One region of the Streptomyces sp. NBC_01525 genome, then DNA from elsewhere that is predicted to be linked to it. Evidence: riboswitches for the same ligand, from Rfam matches in the RefSeq annotation. Region 1 holds a riboswitch; each other region holds the start of a gene.

Region 1 (5,038 bases):
CGACGATCCGGCCGTCGCGGATGCCGACGTCCGCCTTGACGATGCCCCAGTGGTCGAGGACGACGGCGCCGGTGATGACGGTGTCGGGGGCGCCCTCGGCGCGGGTGACGCGGGATTGGCCCATCGACTCGCGGATGACCTTGCCGCCGCCGAAGACGGCCTCGTCCCCGGCGCGTCCGGGACCGCCGCTGCGGTCCTCCTCGATCTCGATGACCAGGTCGGTGTCGGCGAGGCGGATACGGTCGCCGGTCGTCGGGCCGAAGAGGTCGGCGTAGTCCTGGCGGGAAAGCTCAGCCATCGAGGGTGCCTCCGGTCTCACCGCGCAGCCCGGCGACGATCCGCTTGCCCGCGAGGGGGACCAGCTCGACCTCGGTGGGGATACCGGGCTCGAAACGCACGGCGGAGCCCGCCGCGACGTTGAGCCGCATGCCGTGCGCGGCTGCACGGTCGAACGCCAGGCCCGGGTTGGCCTCGGCGAAGTGGTAGTGGGAGCCGACCTGCACGGGGCGGTCGGCGGAGTTGAGGACGGTCATGCGCGTGAGGGGGCGGCCTTCGTTGAGGCGTACCGGCTCGTCGGCGTAGAGGATCTGTCCCGGGATCATCTTCTGCTCTCCCGTGGTCAGTTGATGGGTTCGTGAACGGTGACGAGCTTGGTGCCGTCGGGGAAGGTGGCCTCGACCTGCACGTCATGAATCATTTCGGGGACGCCGTCCATGACGTCGTCGCGGCTGAGCACCTGGCGTCCGGAGGACATCAGCTCGGCGACCGTGCGGCCGTCGCGTGCCCCTTCGAGGATGTGGGCGGTCAGCAGCGCAATGGATTCCGGGTGGTTGAGCTTCAGCCCCCGCGCTCGGCGCTTTTCGGCCACGTCGGCTGCCACATGAATCATCAGGCGTTCCTGCTCATGCGGTGTCAGTTGCATACGTTCCACCTCACAGACTTCCTGCCCGGGTACGCGTTCGCCCAGGTCACAGGCGTGGACACGCCCGTATGGGTAGATGTATCACACAGCGACTAAAGGGAGAGCAAACCGCCCCTCCGCAAGAGGTCATCAACACCCCCTCGCGCAGCGGTGAGTTCGGGCACATTTCCTCGGCGTTACACGACTGCCCACCTGAGGAACCCTTCTCATCACTGGAGAGTCGGCACCTTCCTTACCGGGAGTTACCGAGTGGCGACCGAATTCCCCTTCCGGATTTCCCGATCCGGAAATTCCCGACAGCCGTAATGCGGCGGCGAATTCCACATCCCGGAACGCCGGCCGGACCGATCGGGCACGACACCCCGGGTGCCGCGAATTGCACGCTCCGGGCAATCCGGGCCATCCAGCGCTCGACGAACACCACTGTCCGGTATCCGCTCTTGACGGGGCGGAGATCGCTCACGATCCTCATGTGCGCGTCAAAACGCTCCGCACCACCCCCCACACCAGCATCGGAGCCACACCGTGACTCGCACCGCCCGTACCCGCCGCCTCACCCTCGCCACCGGCGCCTGCGCCGCCGTCGTCGGCCTGCTCGGCGTCGCGGCCAGCGCCCAGGCGACCGCGCCGACCGCCGCGCCCGACATCCCGGTGGCCGACATCAAGGCCGACCTCGCCAAGTTCCAGTCCATAGCCGACGCCAACAACGGCACCCGCGCCCACGGCACCGCCGGGTACCAGGCGTCGATCGACTATGTGAAGGGCAAGCTGGACGCCGCCGGGTTCACCACGCAGGTCCAGGAGTTCAACAGCGGCGGCGCGAAGGGGTACAACCTCATCGCCGACTGGCCGGGCGGCGACGAGAGCAAGACCGTGATGTCCGGCGCCCACCTCGACTCCGTCCCCGCGGGCCCCGGCATCAACGACAACGGGTCCGGTTCCGCCGGGATCCTGGAGGTCGCGCTCGCGGTCGCCAAGGCGGACCTCAAGCCCACCAAGCACCTGCGGTTCGGCTGGTGGGGCGACGAGGAGGACGGCATGATCGGCTCCTCCCACTACGTCGACTCGCTCGGCGCCGACACCGCGAAGCTCGATTCGTATCTGAACTTCGACATGATCGGCTCCCCCAACCCCGGCTACTTCGTCTACGACGACGACGCGCGGCTGGAGAAGGTGTTCAAGGACTGGTTCGCGTCCAAGGACATCGCCACCGAGAAGGAGACCGAGGGCGACGGCCGCTCCGACCACGCACCGTTCAAGGACGCCGGGGTCCCGGTCGGCGGGCTGTTCTCCGGCGCCGACTACATCAAGACCGACGCGCAGGCCAAGGCGTGGGGTGGCGAGGCGGGCAAGGCGTTCGACGCCTGCTACCACGAGTCCTGCGACACCTCGAAGAACATCGACGACACGGCGCTGGACAACCACACCGACGCCATCGCCCAAGCGGTCTGGGAGCTGAGCTCCTGACCTCCCGCGCTCGCGCGCTACCGGCCTGACCTCACCCGGTCGGCTCCCGCGGCCCGGCCGCCCCTCCCGGCGGCCGGGCCGCGGCATGCCACGACGGTGGCCGACCGCCGCGCGCCGCCGGTCCGGCCGCGTCCGCGCCCGACACCCCTCGCCCGACCGGGCTCGCCCGTACGGACCAGCCCGTTCCCGGCTCTCACGGGGACGTCATGTTGCAGGGCGCCAGGGCGGAGAGCGCGGCGCGGGACCGCTTTCCCGCTGGTCCGGGGCGCGCGGGCGGACCGGGCGCCCGGCACCGGACGCCCCGAAAGCACCACTTGACGCACTTGTGATCAATGTCACACTTCGTCATTTCAGCGCGGAATTCGCCCGCCCGATGCGTGACGATCCCCTCGACGACAAGCCCCCGCCACAGCGGCGGGGCGGTCCGGACGGACGCCGAATCCTGCCGCCGTCCCGGATGTCAGGTCGACGCGGACGCATCGGCAGGAGCGGAGGACCCGAGCACGACGGGGCCACGGCCGTCAGGCCGACGGGCCCCTTGGGGTGAAGCCGTACGCACGGCCGGGCAACTTCGCCTGCCCGAACCCGACAGGTCTTCCTTCGCAGGCGGCTGACGAAGGGTTTGCGCATGACTGTGCGCATGCACATGCCGGCCGCGGTCGCCCGGGCCGGAACCATCTCCGCTCTCACACTCGCCACCGTCGGCGCGACCGTCACGCTCCCCCCGGGCGCCGACGCCAGCCCCGTCTCCGCCACGGCGGTACGGATCGCCGCGTCCAAGAAGGGCGCGCCCTACCAGTACGGCGCCCGGGGGCCGCACCGTTTCGACTGCTCGGGGCTGACGCAGTACGCCTTCAAGCGCGCCGGACGGAGCCTGCCACGCACCACCTCCGCGCAGTACAACCGCACGCGCCACATCCGCGCCGCCGCCCGCAAGGCCGGTGACCTGGTCTTCTTCCACGGCGGCCAGGGCGTCTACCACGTCGGGATCTACGCCGGTCACAGCCGCATCTGGCACGCCCCGCGCACCGGCACCGTCGTCCGCCTGGAGAAGATCTGGACCGGCGCGGTGTCGTACGGCCGGGTCGGCTGAGCGGCGGGGGCCGCGGGTCACCGCCCGGCGGACGGCCACGGCAGCCGGACCCGGACGGTCTTGCCGCCGCCCGGGTCCGGCACGGTCGCCACCTCTCCCCCGGACTCGGCGGCCAGCAGACCGACGATCAGCAGGCCGCGGCCGCCGTCCCGGCACAGCTCGGCGGGGAGCCGCCGGGGCGGCCGGGGGTCGCGGTCGGTGACGCCCGCGGTCAGCGTCTCGTCGCGGTCGAGCCGCAGCGCGACGGTGAAGTACGGGGAGGTGTCGCCGGTGTGCCGGACGGCGTTGGTGGCCAGCTCGGAGACGATCAGCCGGACCGCGTCGGTGAACGGCGCGGCCGGGTCCAGGCCCCAGGCGCCGAGCACCGCGGAAACGTGCCTGCGCGCGGTCGCGACCGACTCCGGCGCGCCGGGGAGGGTGAGGGTGGATTCCTGGTGATCTGCCATCGCGGTGCCATCCTTTTTCCCACCGGGGGTCGGATCCGGCGCACGGGCGGGAGGCGGGACGCCGCTCGGTCACCGAGTCGGCCACGCACGCCGGGGTGCGGACCGGCGGTCCATGCTGCCGGTACGCCCCGCGATCCACCACGAAATGCCCATATCTCTCGCTCGAAGCGGTGAATCGTACGACGCGAGAGCGGTTCGGGCGCCCCCGGCGGCCCTCCGGCCGCTACCGGCGGCTCCGGCGCACGCACCGTCCGGTGCGCCCCGCCGCCCGAAGGCTCATCCGCGCGGCGCGGTCGCCGTCAGGATCCGTACCGCCGTGTGGAGATGGGCGTCCGTCAGATCGGCGCGGGCCGTCAGACGCAGCCGGGAGACGCCGTCGGGCACGGACGGCGGGCGGAAGCAGCCGACGAGGAGGCCGGCGGCGCGGCAGTCGGCCGCCCAGCGGACGGCGGCATCCGGCGACGGGGCGCGGACCGCGACGACGGCGGCGTCCGGCCGGACCGCGGCCAGCCCGGCGGCGGTCAGCCGGTGGTAGAGGGCGGCGGCGGCCTCGCCGGTGCGGGCCGCGCGCTCCGGTTCGCGGCGCAGCAGCCGCAGCGCGCCGAGGGCGCCGCCGGCCGCCGCCGGGGCGAGCCCGGTGTCGAAGATGAACGTCCGCGCGGTGTTGACCAGATGCTCGATGACCCGGGCCGGGCCGAGGACCGCGCCGCCCTGGGAGCCGAGGGATTTCGACAGCGTCACGGTGGCGACGGTGTCCGGCGCCCCGGCGAGCCCGGCGGCGGCGACGGCGCCGCGCCCGCCGTCGCCGAGCACCCCGAGCCCGTGGGCGTCGTCGACGAGGAGACCCGCGCCATGGCGACGGCAGGCGGCGGCGAGGGCGGGCAGCGGCGCGGCGTCACCGTCGACGGAGAACACCCCGTCGGTGACGGTGAGCGCCCGGCCGCCGTGCGCGGAGAGCGCGGCGTCCACGGCGGCGGGGTCGGCGTGCGCGACGACGGCCTTGCGGGCCCGGGAGAGGCGGCAGCCGTCGATGAGGGAGGCGTGGTTGCCGGCGTCGGAGACGACGAGGGCGCCGGGTCCGGTGAGGGCGGTGACGGCGGCGAGGTTGGC
Region 2 (5,038 bases), 2.9 Mb from region 1:
ACGCGTTTGACGAAGACCCGCCGCCCCTCGACCTCCATCTCCGCCCGCCGGCCGCCGATGCCCGAACCGCGCGCCGGAGCGGCGGCCACCGCATCGGTGAGCCCGCGGTCGCTCAGCAGGGAGAGCCGCGCGCCCACGTCCGCGTACGCCGACAGGCGCGCGGCGGGAAGCGGCTCGGTCTCCGCCGCGGGCCTCGTACCTGATACGCGGGGCTCATCCATGGGCGACTCCGCCTCCCGGCACATCCGACCTCCCGACCCGTACCCCGCGTCTACCCATGCACCGGGCAGGCCCACCTCAGGCGCTCAACGACCAAGGCGGGCCCACCGTTCACGCCGCCTTACGCCAACTTACGCCGAAGCCTCATCCAGCGACGTCAGTTCCTCGGCGCTGAGCCGGAGGCCCTGTACGGCCAGCAGGGCGGGGAGTTGGGCGGTGGTGCGGGCGCTGGCGATCGGGGCGGTGACCGTGGGGCGGGCGGCGAGCCAGGCGAGGGCGACGGTGGCCACCTCCGCACCATGGGCAGCGGCGACGGCGTCGAGGGCGGCGAGGACGCGGACGCCGCGCTCGGTGGCGAGGTACGCGGCCGCCTCGCCGGACCGGGCGCTGTCAACGTCCGTACCGGGGCGGTACTTGCCCGTCAGGAAACCGGAGGCGAGCGCGTAGTACGGGACGGCGCCCAGACCGTGGCGGGCGACGACATCGGCCAGTTCGCCCTCGTAGGTGTCGCGGGAGACCAGGTTGTACTGCGGCTGGACCGCGACGTAACGGGCGAGGCCCTCGCGCTCGGAGAAGGTCAGGGCCTCCTCCAGGCGCCGCGCCGAGATGTTGGAGGCGGCGATCTCGCGGACCTTTCCGGCCCGGACGAGGTCGTCGAGGACGGTCAGGAACTCACCGACCTCCAGCGATTCGTCGTCGTAGTGGGTGTAGTAGAGGTCGATGTGGTCGGTGCGCAGGCGGCGCAGCGAACCCTCGACGGCCTTCTTGATCGTGTCGGCAGAGAGGCCCTTGAGGTCGGGGTGGGCGCCGACCTTGGTGGCGATGACGACGTCGTCGCGGTTGCCGCGGGCGGCGAGCCAGTCGCCGATGACGGTCTCGGATTCGCCGCCCTTGTTGCCCGGCACCCAGGCCGAGTAGGCGTCGGCGGTGTCGATGAAGTTGCCGCCGCCGGTGACGTACGCGTCGAGCACGGCGAACGACTCGGCCTCGTCGGCGGTCCAGCCGAAGACGTTGCCGCCGAGGCAGAGCGGGGAGACGGAGAGCGAACCGAGCGGCCTACGTGTGGTGGTCATGCGTCACTTCAACACGCGGTAGGGCGGGGGCATTCCGGGGCGCGGCATCCGGGTGCCCACCCGGAGTGCCGCCCCAACTGCCCGCCCCGGGCCGAGCGCTGCCCGCGCGCGCCGCCGGAGCCACGACCGGCGCACGCCGCGCGCCGCGCACGCCCCGGCCACGCGCCCGGCCCGCCCGGGGTCCTGCCCGGCGCGCGGCACCACCGCGCACGCCCCGGGCCGCCCCTCGCGCTCCCCGTCCTCAGACGTTCAGGCCCCGCCCACGCAGCCACGGCATCGGGTCGATGGGATCGCCGCCACCGGGGCGGACCTCCAGGTGGAGGTGGGGGCCCGTGACGTTTCCGGTGGCGCCGACGCGGCCGATGACCTCGCCGGTGGAGACCTTGCCGCCGGTCTTCACCATCGACGAGAGGTGGCAGAACCACAGCTCCGTCCCGTCGTCGAGGGTGAGGAGGATGCGGTAGCCGTACGCACCGGCCCAGCCCGCCTGGGTGATGGTCCCGGAGTGCACGGCCTTGACCGGCGTGCCCGTAGGGGCGGCGAAGTCCTGGCCGGTGTGGTCGGCAGCCCAGCGGTCGCCCGGCTGGCCGAAGCTCGCGGTGAGGGTGTACGAGGTGACCGGCAGCAGATAGCTCTTGGCCAGCTCGGCCAGGCGCGCCGCCTCCGCCTTCGCGCGGGCCTCGGCCTCGCGCTTCGCCCGGGCGGCGGCCTCCTTGCGCGCGGCCTCGGCCCGCTCCGCCTTCGCGTCGGCCACGGCCTCCTTGTGGTCCGTCGCCGCGGTCTTCTCCGCCTGGACGAGGGCGGTGTGTTCGGCGGCGTCCCGGGCGTCGCGCTCGGCGGCCGCCTGCTGGGTGTCGGCCTGCTGGAGGATGCGGCTGCGCAGCGCCTCTCCGGCGCCGGCCCCCTGCCCGTCCTCGGTGGTGATCCCGGCGGACGACAGCGGCGCCGCGGCGGTGACCGCCCCGGGCGCGTCGCCCGCGTCGTCGGAGGAGCCGAGCAACGACCCGATGCCGGGCAGCGATTCGGCGTCCGGCAGCGCTCCGGTGACGTCGGCGGCGAGGGAGCCGATGTCCGGCATGGAGATCGGGACCGGCGGCTTCTCCTCGGCGGTCGCCATGCCGCCGGCGCCGACCGCCGCGATCACGCCGACGCCGAGGACCGTGCCGCCCCGGGCCAGACCGCCGCGCTGCTTGGCGACGCGGTGGCGGCCACGGGCCGACCGCACGGACTCCTCGGTCGGGTTCCACTCACCGGGCCCGTCGTCCGCCGCGCCGTACGGACCGGGGCCCTCCGGGGCGAACGCGCCCGGGGCGAAGGTGGCCGTATCGGTAAGGGACCCTGGCAGATCCTGGGGGAGGGGGCGGGCGGACGCGGCCTCGGGGGCAAGCCTGTTGGACGCCACGGGGGCGCACTCCTTTCCTTCCTTCGCGCCTACCGGGTTAGCTGACGGGTTCGGAGCAGGAAGGTCTCCTACGGGCGGCCTCTGGCCGAGGCGTCCGATTCACCCCATGGTGGTGGTTCCCCGGTTCCCTCCGCGCCGCTCGGGCCGCCCGAGGCAAATTCAGGACACGTCACGGCAGTTCACGAAATATCGGCGCATCGGCGTGCAAGGAGGCGCCGTATACGGAAGTGACCACCGGTGTGCCTGGATGCCCGGCATACCTGAAGAGCGCGTACGGGATTCGGCGTGGGGGCACGGTGCCGCCTCGGCGACGGCTGGGACGACCGCGCTCCGTTATCGGACAGTAATAGAGATCGGGGCCGATTTCCAAGCGATCCCGCGAATCCGCTCCATCCGACTACAGTCATTGGCCAAGACTTTTCGGGACAACGAACGGTGAAGCCGGGCGAGTTGATCGCCTTTCACGAAACGGCCTCCGCGTGATTGTGCATCACTTGTTATGCGGAGGGGTGCGCACCCTTCACTCTCCGTGAGGGCAGTAGCGTCTGATCATGGTCGTCGACTTCGTCAACAACGCACCGGCCCTGGCAGCGCGCTACCGGGACTTCTCCTGGTGGGAGGCGCGGGGCCGGTGTGCGGCCCACGAGGAGCTGACGGCGCGGATCGGGCAGGACCCGGAGCTGTGCGAACTCCTCGCCGCCTCCCTCCCGGTGGGCAACAAGCAGCAGCCCAACCTCCTGCTGGCGGCCGTCCGCCACCTCGACGGCCCGCACGCCGAGCAGGGCCCGCGCGGTGAGCTGGCGTACGGCCGCTGGCGCGAGTGGACGATCCGGCACTGGGACGAGGTCCGCGCGGTCGTCATGAGCCGCTCCACCCAGACCAACGAACCGGCCCGCTGCGCCGCCCTGCTGCCCGTCCTGGCCCGCCTCCGCGGCCCGTTGGCCCTCCTGGAGGTGGGCACCTCGGCCGGTCTCTGCCTCCACCCGGATCGCTACCGGTACGCGTACGAGCCGGACGCCGCCCTGGGGACGCCCGGAACGGCGGCGCACCCGGAGGCGTCCACCCTCGGGGCCCCGGACAGTCCGGTCACCTTCCGGTGCCGCGTCGGGCGGGAGGACCGGGTGGCCGAGGAGGACGCGGCACCGCCCACGCGGCTGCCGGAGATCGTGTGGCGCGGCGGCATCGATCTCGCCCCGCTCGACCCGGTGGACGACCCCGAGGCGCTGCGCTGGCTGCGGTCCCTGGTGTGGCCGGGCACCCCGGAGCGCGCACAGCGCCTGACGGCCGCCGTGGACGCGGTACGGACGGCGCCGCGGCCCGAGATCGTCCGCGGCGACCTGGTCGAGGAGCTGCCCGCGCTGGCGGCACGGGTCCCGGAAGACGCCACGCTCGTCGTCTTTCACACCGCCGTGCTGCCCTATCTGCCGCCCACGCACCGGGAACGGTTCGCCGACCGGGTGCGCACGGTGCTCGCCGCGCGGCCGGGCGGCGGCCACTGGATCTCCCAGGAGCACCACTCCGTCACCCCGTGGCGGCCCGCCCCGACCGCCGGCCGCCTCACCCCGGCCGACCAGGAGCGGCTGCTGACCCTCGCGCTCGACGACCGCCCGGTGGCCCTGACGGGAGCGCACGGCCAGAGCGTCCACTGGGTGGCGTAGGGGGCCGCCCTCGGGGCCGCACCGGCGCGCGGGGCCCGGCCGCACGCCCCGCGCGCCGGTGCGGCCCCGCACGCCCGGCGTGCCCGGCGTGCCCGGCGTGCCCCGTAGCCCCGCACGCCCCGCGACGACCCGCCCGCGCCCCGCCACTCCTCCGCGCACCGACCGGGCCTGCTCCTCCTACTCCTCCAACGGCCGCTGCACCGCCAGCAACGCCATGTCGTCCGCGCCCGCCCCGCCGGTGTGCCGGGCGACCTCGGCGACCAGCGTGTCCAGCAGCCGGTCAGGATCAGGGAAGGCCCGGCCGCGCAGCCGGGCCACCGGGTCGTAGAACTCGCCCGCCCGGTTGCGCGCCTCCGTCAGCCCGTCCGTGTAGAGCAACAGGACCGCACCGGCGGGGAAGAACATCTCGTCCGCCCGGTCCGGCCACCCGGCCACCTCGCTCATCCCCAGCGGCAGCGCGTGCACCGCGGGCACCACCGTCCGCAGCCCACCGTCCGGGGCGAGCAGCAGCGGCGGCGGATGCCCCCGGTTCAGGACCCGCAGCACGGCCCGCTCCCCGGACGGGATCTCCGCGAGCACGGCCGTGGTGAACCCCTCGTACTGGTCCAGCCCCTCGCGCCGCCGCCCCTCCCGCTGGAGCGCCCGCTCCAGCCGGCCGGCCACCGCCTCCAGCGTCGCCTCCTGCT
Region 3 (5,038 bases), 5.1 Mb from region 1:
GGCAGTCGTCGGGCGGCACCCGCGGACCGGTCCGGACGTGGTGCGGACGTGGTGCGGAACACCGGAAGTGGGGCTTCCGAAGCACCGGTGACCGCGTGAGAGACTGGTCTAGACAACCGTTACGACTTGAAGGGCAACACCATGGCTGAGCGCCGCGTCAATGTCGGTTGGGCCGAGGGGCTGCACGCCCGTCCCGCCTCGATCTTCGTCCGTGCGGCCACCGCCGCCGGCGTTCCCGTGACGATCGCCAAGACCGACGGCACCCCCGTGAACGCGGCCTCGATGCTCGCGGTGCTGGGCCTGGGCGCCCAGGGCGGCGAGGAGATCGTGCTCGCCTCGGACGCCGAGGGCGCGGAGGCCGCGCTGGAGCGCCTGGCGAAGCTGGTCGCCGAGGGCCTCGACGAGCTGCCGGAGACCGTCTGAACCAGGACGCCACCGCCTCCCCACAGCCGGGGAAAGGCCCCGCCGCCACGACCGGAAACGGTCACCGCAGCGGGGCCTTTCGCGTTCCGCGCGACGGAACGCCCCCCCGAGGCGGCACCCCTCCCCTGCCCGCAATTCGCCGCAGCCCCGCGGGCACCGCACGACCGAATACCTGAATACGCATCTACGCGATTGCGGCAATTCCCGGATGGCGTGTTTTCCCGGCACCCGTTTCCGCAATTCCCCGAACAGATCCCGCCACCCGCCGGTCGCCCCGTATACCGCGCCCCTATGGAGAACGCACCCGCCCGCTGCTGAGGGGACGTTGCGGATGGCGCACCGCGGCCGGCTGACGGTGCCGCGGGCGGTACGCCGGGAGCGACCGCGCGACATGCGACGCCATCAGGGCGCGCGCCGCCTCCGCGTCGCCCCGGGTCACCGCGTCCAGCACCGCACCGTGGTCGTCCCAGGTCTCCGCGTACCGCGCCGAAAGCTCGACGACGTACATCCACTCGATCTTCCGCCGCACCTGGGTCAGCAGCGCGGTCAGCCCCGGATTGCCCGCCGCCCGCGCCAGCGTCTCGTGGAACCAGCGGTCCAACCGGGGCAGATCGCCCGGACAGCCGCGGCGTGCGCGCTCCCTGCCGAGCCGCACCACGCCCCGTAAGACCTTCAGATGCGCGTCGGTGCGGCGGGCCGCCGCGCGGGCGGCGCCCATCGGCTCCAGGAGTGCGCGCAGATCCAGGAGGTCGGCCGCCTCCTGGGCGGTGGGCGCCGCGACGCAGGCGCCCGCGTGCCGTCGCGCGGTGACGAACCCCTCGGACTGCAGGGTCCGCAACGCCTCACGGACCGGCACCCGGGAGACGCCGTAACGGGTGGCCAGAATGTCCTCGACGAGTCGGCTGCCGGGGATCAGCGCACCGGAAACGATGTCGTCGCGAATCGCCGTGGAGATGCGCTGCACGGAAATCTGGCCTTGCGTCATCGTGGGTGCCTCCACCGTCCTCCCCGGAAAACGCCGGTGTACGGCGCCTTTTCGGCGACTCTATTCGACGGTGTCGGCTTCTTTACCGCCTTCACGCATTCATGGAAATCTTTTGGTGAGGGCCTTCCCTGACCGCCGGGAAATCCGGCCACCCGCCGTACGGCACCGGACGCGCCGGAGCCCCGGACGCCCAGTGAGGGCGGGCCGGGGCTCCGGGAGGCGATGTGGATCAGACGTTGACGCCGTGCGACCGCAGGTAGGAGATCGGGTCGATGTCCGAGCCGTAGTCCGGACCGGTACGGGCCTCGAAGTGCAGGTGCGGGCCGGTGACGTTGCCGGTCGCGCCGGACAGACCGATCTGCTGATGGGGCATCACCTGCTGGCCGACCGAGACACCGATCTGCGACAGGTGGCCGTACTGGGTGTACGTGCCGTCGTTCATCTTGATGACGATGTTGTTGCCGTACGCGCCGCCCCACCCGGCCTCGACGACGGTGCCCGCGCCGACGGCGTGCACGGTGGTGCCGGGGGCGGCGTGGAAGTCGATGCCGGTGTGCGTACCGGAGGACCACAGTCCGCTGGACGCCTGGTAGGCGGTGGAGACGTACGAGCCGGAGATCGGGGCGACGAAGGCGTTGAGGCGCTTGCGCTCCTCCTCGCGGGCGGCGCGGACCTTGGCGTCGTGCCGCTTGTCGGCCGCCGCCTTGGCGGCCTGGGCCTGCTTCTCCGCCTCGGCCTCGGCCTTCGCCTTGGCCTCGGCGGTCTCGGCGACGGCCTGCTGCGCATCGGCCTGGGCCTGGACGCGCTCGGCGAGTTCGTCACCGAGGACGACGGCCCGCTGCAGGCCCGTGTCGTGCGCGGCGCCGGACGTGGCGGCCATCGCGGGAGAGGACACGGAGACGACGACGCCGGAGGCGGCGAGACCGGCGATGCCGGCGATGTTGCGGGTCGTCCGGGCGCTGCGGCTCGGACGGCGATGCTTCCCGGTGGCACGGGTGAACGCCATGTGCTGGCTGGTCCTTTCCTTCCTTCTCGCCTACCGGGTTAGCTGACGGGTTCGGAGCAGGAAGGTCTCCTACGGGTTCCTCCGGAGAGGCGCCCGATTCACCCCAGGGACGTGTGGGTCCCCGGCTCCCCTGGCTCGCGCCGTACGGGGACTCGGCGATGACTGTCCGGTGCCGCGGTTGCGGCGTGCAGCTGACGGACAGCGCGCATGAAGCTAATCGTGGCAACTTTCAATCGGCAAACAGAAACGCCATATTGTGCGTTACGCCACACCGGGGCGGCGGAACCAGTGGCCAGCAAATCCGGGCGTAAAGGGGATCCCGAGAGTGGCCGTCCACCCTCGGGATCCCCTTTTGTTCCACTGTGCCGGGCCGCCGTGACGGCCCGGCCGGGGCCACCGCCCCTCCGGTTCGTCAGCCGCTGACGACCGTCACCTCGCCGATGCCCAGCGCCCGGACCGGCTCAGCGATCTGCGCCGCGTCACCGACCAGCACCGTCACCAGCCGGTCCGCCGGGAACGCGCTGACCACGGCGGCGGTCGCCTCGACCGTGCCGGTCTCGGCCAGCCGCGCGTACAGCTGCGCCTGGTAGTCGTCCGGCAGATGCTGCTCCACCTGGTCGGCGAGGGTGCCCGCGACCGCCGCCGCCGTCTCGTACTTCAGCGGCGCGACGCCGACGAGGTTCTGCACGGCGACGTCCCGCTCAGCGTCCGTCAGCCCCTCCGCCGCGAGGGTGCGCAGCACCTTCCACAGGTCGTCGAGGGCCGGACCGGTGGACTCGGTGTCGACCGAGCCGCTGATCGCCAGCATCGAGGCGCCGGTGGAGCCCCCGGGCGCGTCCGGCGCCGACGACCGCAGCACCTGACCGAAGGCCCGCACCCCGTAGGTGTAGCCCTTCTCCTCACGCAGCACCCGGTCCAGACGCGACGTCAGGGTGCCGCCCAGGCAGTACGTGCCGAGGACCTGCGCGGGCCACTGGCGGTCGTGGCGGTCGGCGCCGATCCGCCCGATGAGCAGCTGCGTCTGCACCGCGCCGGGGCGGTCGACGATCACGACGCGGCCGGTGTCGTCCGCGGTGATCGGCGCGACGGCGACCGGCTCGGCGGCGGACCCCTGCCAGGCGCCCAGCGTGTCGGCGAGCGCCGCGGCCACGTCGATGCCGGTGAAGTCACCGACGATCACGACGGTGGCCGCCGCGGGCCGCACATGCGCCGCGTAGAACGCCCGGACGGCCGCCGCGTCGATGCGGCCGACGGTCTCCTCGGTGCCCTGCCGGGGCCGCGACATCCTGGACGACGCGGGGAACAGCTCCTTGGACAGCGCCATCGCGGCGCGGCGCCCCGGGTTGGCCAGCTCGTGCGGGATCTCGTCGAGACGGTTACGCACCAGGCGCTCCACCTCGCCCTCGGGGAAGGCGGGGGCGCGCAGCGCGTCGGCGAGCAACCCCAGGGCGTGCGACAGCCGGGAGGCCGGGACCTCCAGGGAGACCCGCACCCCGGGGTGGTCGGCGTGCGCGTCCAACGTGGCGCCGCAGCGCTCCAGTTCGGCGGCGAACTCCTCGGCGTCGTGCCGGTCGGTGCCCTCCGACAGCGCCCGCGCCATGATCGTGGCGACGCCGTCCAGGCCCTCCGGCTCGGACTCCAGCGGCGCGACGATGTCGACCTCGACGGCCACGACCTGCTGGCCGGGGCGGTGGCTACGCAGCACCGTCAGGCCGTTGGGCAGCGCACCGCGCTCGGGCGCCGGGAAGGCCCACGGCTTGGGCGCCCCGCCCCGAGGCTGCGGGTGGAAGGTCATCTCGCTCATGGCCAGGTCCTCGCGGGTCGTGGCGTCGCTCACCGGTCCGCCTCCTCGTCGTTGTCGGCGCTCTCGTCGGCGGCGGTCGGCTCGTACACCAGCACCGCGCGGTTGTCGGGGCGCAGCCGGGCCTGGGCGACGGCGTGCACCTCCTCGGGCGTGATGTCCAGAACACGCCCCACGGCGGTCAGCGCCAGCTGCGGGTCGCCGAACAGGACGGCATAGCGGCACAGTTCGTCGGCGCGCCCGCTGACCGTCGCGAGGCGGTCCAGCCACTCGCGCTCCAGCTGGGCCTGCGCCCGCTCCATCTCCTCCGGGGTCGGCCCCTCGGCGGCGAACCGGGCCAGCTCCTCGTCGACGGCGCTCTCGATGTCCGCGACCTCCACGCCCCCGGACGTCTTGACGTCCAGCCAGCCCAGCGACGGCGCACCGGCCAGCCGCAACAGACCGAACCCGGCGGCGACGGCGCTGCGGTCGCGGCGCACCAGGCGGTTGTAGAGACGTGAGGACTCGCCGCCGCCCAGGACGGTCAGCGCGAGATCGGCGGCGTCCGCCTCCCGGGTGCCGTCGTGCGGCAGCCGGTAGGCCGACATCAGGGCACGCGAGGGCACCTCCTCCTCGACGACCTCCCGCAGCTGGCCGCCGAGGGTGTCCGGCAGGGCACCGCTGCGCGGCGGCTGCTTGCCGTCGTGCGAGGGGATCGACCCGAAGTACTTCTCGACCCAGGCGAGCGTCTGTTCGGGGTCGATGTCGCCGACCACCGACAGGACCGCGTTGTTGGGCGCGTAATAGGTGCGGAAGAACGCCCGCGCGTCCTCCAGGGACGCCG
Region 4 (5,038 bases), 4.1 Mb from region 1:
CCGGACGGCGTTGGCGGAGCGGGCGGCCATGCCGTACGCCTCGTCGACGCGGCGCAGCGCCTGCGGGAAGCTGATCTTCTCGCGGAGCGCCAGGGCGTCGATCATCGCCTCGGCGCGGTCGCCGATGCCGCGCTTGGGGACGTTGAGGATCCGGCGGAGCGGGACGGTGTCCTCCGGGTTCGCGAGCACCCGCAGGTACGCGAGGATGTCGCGGACCTCCTTGCGCTCGTAGAAGCGGACACCTCCGACGACCTTGTAGGGCAGCCCGACGCGGATGAGGATTTCCTCGAAGACACGGGACTGGGCGTTGGTGCGGTAGAAGATCGCGACGTCTGAGGCGCGGGCATCCCCGGCGTCGGTGAGACGGTCGATCTCCTCGGCGACGAACTGGGCCTCGTCGTGCTCGGTGTCGGCGACGTACCCGGTGATGCGGGGGCCCTCACCGGCTTCGGTCCAGAGGTTCTTGGGGCGGCGGTTCTCGTTGCGCTCGATGACGGCGTTGGCGGCGGAGAGGATCGTCTGGGTGGAGCGGTAGTTCTGCTCCAGCAGGATCGTCGTGGCGTCCGGGTAGTCCTCCTCGAACTGGAGGATGTTGCGGATCGTGGCGCCGCGGAAGGCGTAGATCGACTGGTCGGCGTCGCCGACGACGCACAGCTCGGCGGCGGACTCGGCCGGACCGACCAGCTCGCGGACGAGGGTGTACTGCGCGTGGTTGGTGTCCTGGTACTCGTCGACCATGACGTGGCGGAAGCGGCGGCGGTAGTGGGCCGCGACGTCCGGGAACGCCTGGAGGAGGTTGACGGTCGTCATGATGATGTCGTCGAAGTCCAGGGCGTTGGCCTCGCGCAGCCGCGCCTGGTAGAGCGCGTACGCCTGGGCCAGGGTCTTCTCAAAACCGTCGGCGGCCTGCCCGGCGAAGGTCTCCTCGTCGATGAGCTCGTTCTTGAGGTTGGAGACCTTGGCGCTGAAGGACTTGGGCGGGAACCGCTTGGGGTCGAGATCCAGATCGCGGCAGACCAGGGCCATCAGGCGCTTGGAGTCGGCGGCGTCGTAGATCGAGAACGACGAGGTGAAGCCGAGGTGCTTGGACTCGCGGCGCAGGATGCGGACGCAGGCACTGTGGAAGGTGGAGACCCACATGGCGTGGGCCCGGGGACCGACCAGCTCCTCGACGCGCTCCTTCATCTCCCCGGCGGCCTTGTTGGTGAAGGTGATCGCGAGGATCTGGCCGGGGTGGACGCCGCGGGCGGCAAGCAGATGCGCGATGCGGTGGGTGAGCACACGGGTCTTGCCGGAACCGGCTCCGGCGACGATCAGCAGCGGGCCGCCGGAGTGCACCACGGCGGCCTTCTGGGCGTCGTTCAGCCCCTCCAGGAGCGTGGCCGGGTCGACGGCGGGGCGGGCGGCGCCGTCGCGGTAGTGCGCGTCCCGGGGCACGGGAGCGTCGTACCTGCCGCTGAAGAGGTCGTGCGGGACCTCCTCCGGGGCCGGGCCGTGCTCGTCCTCGGGGGGCGGCGGGGGCTCCTCGTCCTTGGGAGCGAGGTCCGCCAGGAAGCTGTCGTCAAAGAGGCTGCTCATCGCCCACCGAGTCTAGGCCGCCCCACTGACAGTCGGCCCCGGAGTCGCGGAAGTGCCGGAAGGACGGGCGTTCCGCCCCCACCACTCGCGAATCCGGCATTCGACGCAGAAGCCTCGCTTTACCCGCACGAACGTCACCTCATGCACACAGGTCACAGAAAGGTTTCGGGCAATTCGAACACCTGCCTTCACAGGAGCCACACGAGTTGGCTAGGTTCACGCTCGGGCTGCCCGCATCCCGCGGACGACAGCGTCCGCACGGGCCGCCTCCGCCGAGTCCGGCCCTGCCCCACGGCACCCGGAGCCGGGGACCCACCAGCACCACCGGGGTGAATCGGTCGGTACGGCCGCACGCGTGCGAACGTACGGACCGTAGGGCAAGCCTTCCGTCTGCGACACCGCCCGAACCCGACAGCTAACCCGGTAGGCGGTCCACGGAAGGAGTCGTCGGCCTTGCCGTCGCACCGCAAGCCGCGTACCCGCGTCCTCACCTCGCCCGGCAGCCGCCGGACGGCCGCCGGTCTGACGACCGCGGCCCTCGCCACGGTCACCCTGCTGTCGCAGTCGGCCGAGGCGTCCCCCCGCTCCCCGAAGCCGACCGTCGAAGAGGTCAAGAAGAAGGTCGACACCCTCTACCGCCAGGCGGAGGTCGCGACCCAGAAGTACAACGGCGTCAAGGAGCGCGTCGACGAGCGGCGGGCGGAGGTCGGCGACCTCCAGGACGCCGCGGCGCGCCGCACCGGCAAACTCAACGAGGCCCGCCGGGAGCTGGGGACCTTCGCCGCCGCGCAGTACCGCGGCGGCGGCATGAACCCGACGGCGCAGCTGATGTTCTCCAAGGACCCCCAGCAGTTCGCCGACCGCAGCCACCTGATGGAGCGGCTGACCGGGCGGCAGCAGCAGGCCGTCGACGCCTACCAGGAGCAGCAGGCCGCCGCCGCCCACCAGCGGGCCGAGGCGACCCGCAGCCTGGAGCGCCTCCAGGAGTCGCAGACCGCGCTGGCCGACTCGAAGCGGACGGTCCAGGGCAAGCTGACCGAGGCCCGGCAGCTGCTCTCCGAGCTGACCGCCCAGGAGAAGGCGCACCTGGCGGAGCTGGAGCGCAAGAAGGAGGAAGAGGCCCGGCGCAAGGCCGAGGAGGAAGCTCAGAAACAGCGCGAGCAGCCCAGTGGCGGGACGGACACCGGCTCCCCCGGTACGACCGACCCCGGCCAGGGCGGCGGACCGGCCGACGGCTCGTACCATACGAAGGCCGAGAAGGCGCTCGCGTTCGCCCGCGCCCAGATGGGCAAGCCGTACGTCTGGGGCGCCACCGGCCCCAACTCCTACGACTGCTCCGGGCTGACGCAGGCCGCGTGGAAGGCGGCCGGGGTGAGCCTGCCGCGCACGACGTGGGACCAGGTGAACGTCGGCCAGCGCGTCGTCACCAAGGATCTCGCCCCCGGTGACCTGGTGTTCTTCTACAACGACATCAGCCACGTCGGGATGTACATCGGCGACGGCAAGATGATCCACGCCCCGAAGCCGGGCGCCAGCGTGCGCATCGAGTCGATCTACTACATGCCGATCTACGGGAGCGTCCGCCCGGCGTGACACCCCTCCGGGAGGCCGCCGCACCGCGCGTCCTCCCGGCGAAACGCCTCCGGCCCGGCACCCTCGGTGAGGGGCCGGGCCGGAGGCGTACGCGGGGTGTGCCGGGGGCGCGGGGGACAGCGCCGCGCGCCCCGGTCGGGCTCAGGTCCAGAGCACCGCGATGAAGATGTTGACCATGGTGAGCAGGCCGACCGTGCCGAACAGCGGCTTGGCGATGCTCTCCTCGTCCCGCTTGACGTAGACCAGGCCCAGGATGACGACCAGGACGGCCAGCTTGACGCCGATCTTGATGTTGTCGACCGGGCTGCCCTGGGCCTGGTTCAGGCCGACCAGCGCGATGCCGGTGACCAGCATCGTCAGCGCACCGTGCAGCATCGCGGGCACGAACCGGGCGGTGCCCGCGCTCATCGCCTTCATCTGCGTGAGAAAGCCCCCCAGCAGGGAGGCGATACCGATGATGTGCAGGCCGACGAAGATATTGATTACTACGTCCATGGTACGGATCGTAACGGTCTCCCCCATACCTCCTTCCGGGGGCCCGGTGGTGGGCGTTCATGGCCGGTCTGCGGCCTGTCCGTGGGGCGGGGGCGGCTCCAGGGTGCGGCGCATGGACCGGCTGAGGGGGCCTGTAGGGGGTGTGACCCGGCCGGTCTCGCGCGGGTCGCCGGTGTCTGGGCGCGGGGGTGGGCGCGGGCCCGTGCGACGCCGGCGCCGCGAGTGGTCCCGGGTGGCTTCCGCACCGAGGTCGGCCATCCGCGGGAGGCCGCACGGTACGTCCTCCCCGCCGCCGACCCCGCGGTGCTGCGCGCACTGGCCCGTACGGTGACGGCGCCGGACATCCGGCTCAAGATCTGCGCGCCCCGCGCCGAGGTCGCGCCGCTGCTCACCGCCGCCTGGCGGTACGACGAACCGCAGTACCTCATGACGGCCCCGCTGCCGCCGGATCCCCCGGCCGCCGCGCCGCCGCCCGGCTACCGCCTCGACACCGAGGAGTGCGACGGGATCATGGACGTACGGGTATGGGCCACTGGCGGGGCGGCCGACCGGCCCGCCGCGAGCGGCCGGATCGCGCTCACCGGCGGCACGGACGGCGCCCGGTGTCCGCCGTCCACGACATGATCGGCACGGAGCCGGAACACCGCCGCCGGGGCCTGGGCCGCCTGGTGATGGCGGCGCTCACCGCCTACGCCGTCCGACGGGGCGCCACCGAGGGCGTACTCGTCGCCAGCCCGCCCGGCCGGGAGCTGTACACGGCCCTCGGCTGGCGCCTGCGTTCTCCGGTGACGGCGGTGGTGCGGGCAGGGTGAGTGGGGCGGGCGAGGCCGATGTCGCGTGGGGCCGGGGCCCGGTGGCTCTCGGGGCGGCCCACGTGGCGGACGCGTCGGCCCTCGGCCGTCAGCCCTTGATCTCTCGTCCCAGCCACCGGAAGATCTCGGGGACCTGTGCGCGCCACGCCGCGCTCGTGTGGCCGCCTGCGTCCGCGCCGATCCGCCGGACGGTCACCGCGGTCGGCCGACGGGCCTCCCGCTGCAGTCCGAGACCGGCCTCGTAACCGTCGCCGGGCGCGCCGGAGAGGTAGAGCGCGGTGTGCGGCGGGCGTCCGGCCAGGTTGGCCTCCCGCAGCTGGTGCAGCGGGTTGCTCTCGATCCGCAGCTTCGGGTCCTTACCGGCGAGCGAGGTGGCCTCGCCCGCCGGGTCGTTGTAACCGGACATGCCGACCGCCGCGCGGTACCGGTCGGGGTGGGCCAGGGCGAGCCTGGTCGCGCAGTGCGCCCCGGCGGAGTACCCGGCCAGCGCCCAGGAGCCGGGGCGGTCCCCGGCCCGGAAGGTTTCGGTGATCATCTGGCGTACGTCGACGGTCAGCCAG

What was found. Region 1 has a riboswitch for cyclic di-AMP ahead of OG422_RS00845 (C40 family peptidase). Riboswitches for the same ligand answer to the same signal wherever they lie in the genome.
Positions count from the first base shown of each region.
Region 2: linked by a shared signal. The riboswitch ahead of OG422_RS13905 (M23 family metallopeptidase) and the one ahead of OG422_RS00845 (C40 family peptidase) in region 1 are both predicted to bind cyclic di-AMP.
Region 3: linked by a shared signal. The riboswitch ahead of OG422_RS23865 (M23 family metallopeptidase) and the one ahead of OG422_RS00845 (C40 family peptidase) in region 1 are both predicted to bind cyclic di-AMP.
Region 4: linked by a shared signal. The riboswitch ahead of OG422_RS19435 (NlpC/P60 family protein) and the one ahead of OG422_RS00845 (C40 family peptidase) in region 1 are both predicted to bind cyclic di-AMP.

Region 1 is NZ_CP109397.1:204,619-209,656, forward strand. It holds gene OG422_RS00825 (urease subunit alpha) at 1-298, opposite strand, end outside; gene OG422_RS00830 (urease subunit beta) at 291-602, opposite strand; gene OG422_RS00835 (urease subunit gamma) at 620-922, opposite strand; gene OG422_RS00840 (M28 family metallopeptidase) at 1,448-2,389, shown strand; cyclic di-AMP (ydaO/yuaA leader) riboswitch at 2,813-3,013, shown strand; gene OG422_RS00845 (C40 family peptidase) at 3,018-3,482, shown strand; gene OG422_RS00850 (ATP-binding protein) at 3,500-3,928, opposite strand; gene OG422_RS00855 (8-amino-7-oxononanoate synthase) at 4,205-5,038, opposite strand, start outside.
Region 2 is NZ_CP109397.1:3,126,983-3,132,020, forward strand. It holds gene OG422_RS13895 (protein kinase family protein) at 1-221, opposite strand, end outside; gene OG422_RS13900 (aldo/keto reductase) at 351-1,292, opposite strand; gene OG422_RS13905 (M23 family metallopeptidase) at 1,534-2,694, opposite strand; cyclic di-AMP (ydaO/yuaA leader) riboswitch at 2,707-2,860, opposite strand; gene OG422_RS13910 (DUF2332 domain-containing protein) at 3,246-4,352, shown strand; gene OG422_RS13915 (PP2C family protein-serine/threonine phosphatase) at 4,530-5,038, opposite strand, start outside.
Region 3 is NZ_CP109397.1:5,338,351-5,343,388, reverse strand. It holds gene OG422_RS23875 (HPr family phosphocarrier protein) at 142-423, shown strand; gene OG422_RS23870 (GntR family transcriptional regulator) at 713-1,408, opposite strand; gene OG422_RS23865 (M23 family metallopeptidase) at 1,638-2,414, opposite strand; cyclic di-AMP (ydaO/yuaA leader) riboswitch at 2,427-2,582, opposite strand; gene OG422_RS23860 (pitrilysin family protein) at 2,827-4,209, opposite strand; gene OG422_RS23855 (pitrilysin family protein) at 4,248-5,038, opposite strand, start outside.
Region 4 is NZ_CP109397.1:4,316,584-4,321,621, reverse strand. It holds gene pcrA (DNA helicase PcrA) at 1-1,578, opposite strand, end outside; cyclic di-AMP (ydaO/yuaA leader) riboswitch at 1,839-2,024, shown strand; gene OG422_RS19435 (NlpC/P60 family protein) at 2,032-3,171, shown strand; gene OG422_RS19430 (hypothetical protein) at 3,313-3,666, opposite strand; gene OG422_RS19425 (hypothetical protein) at 3,889-4,290, shown strand; gene OG422_RS19420 (GNAT family N-acetyltransferase) at 4,269-4,478, shown strand; gene OG422_RS19415 (alpha/beta hydrolase) at 4,567-5,038, opposite strand, start outside.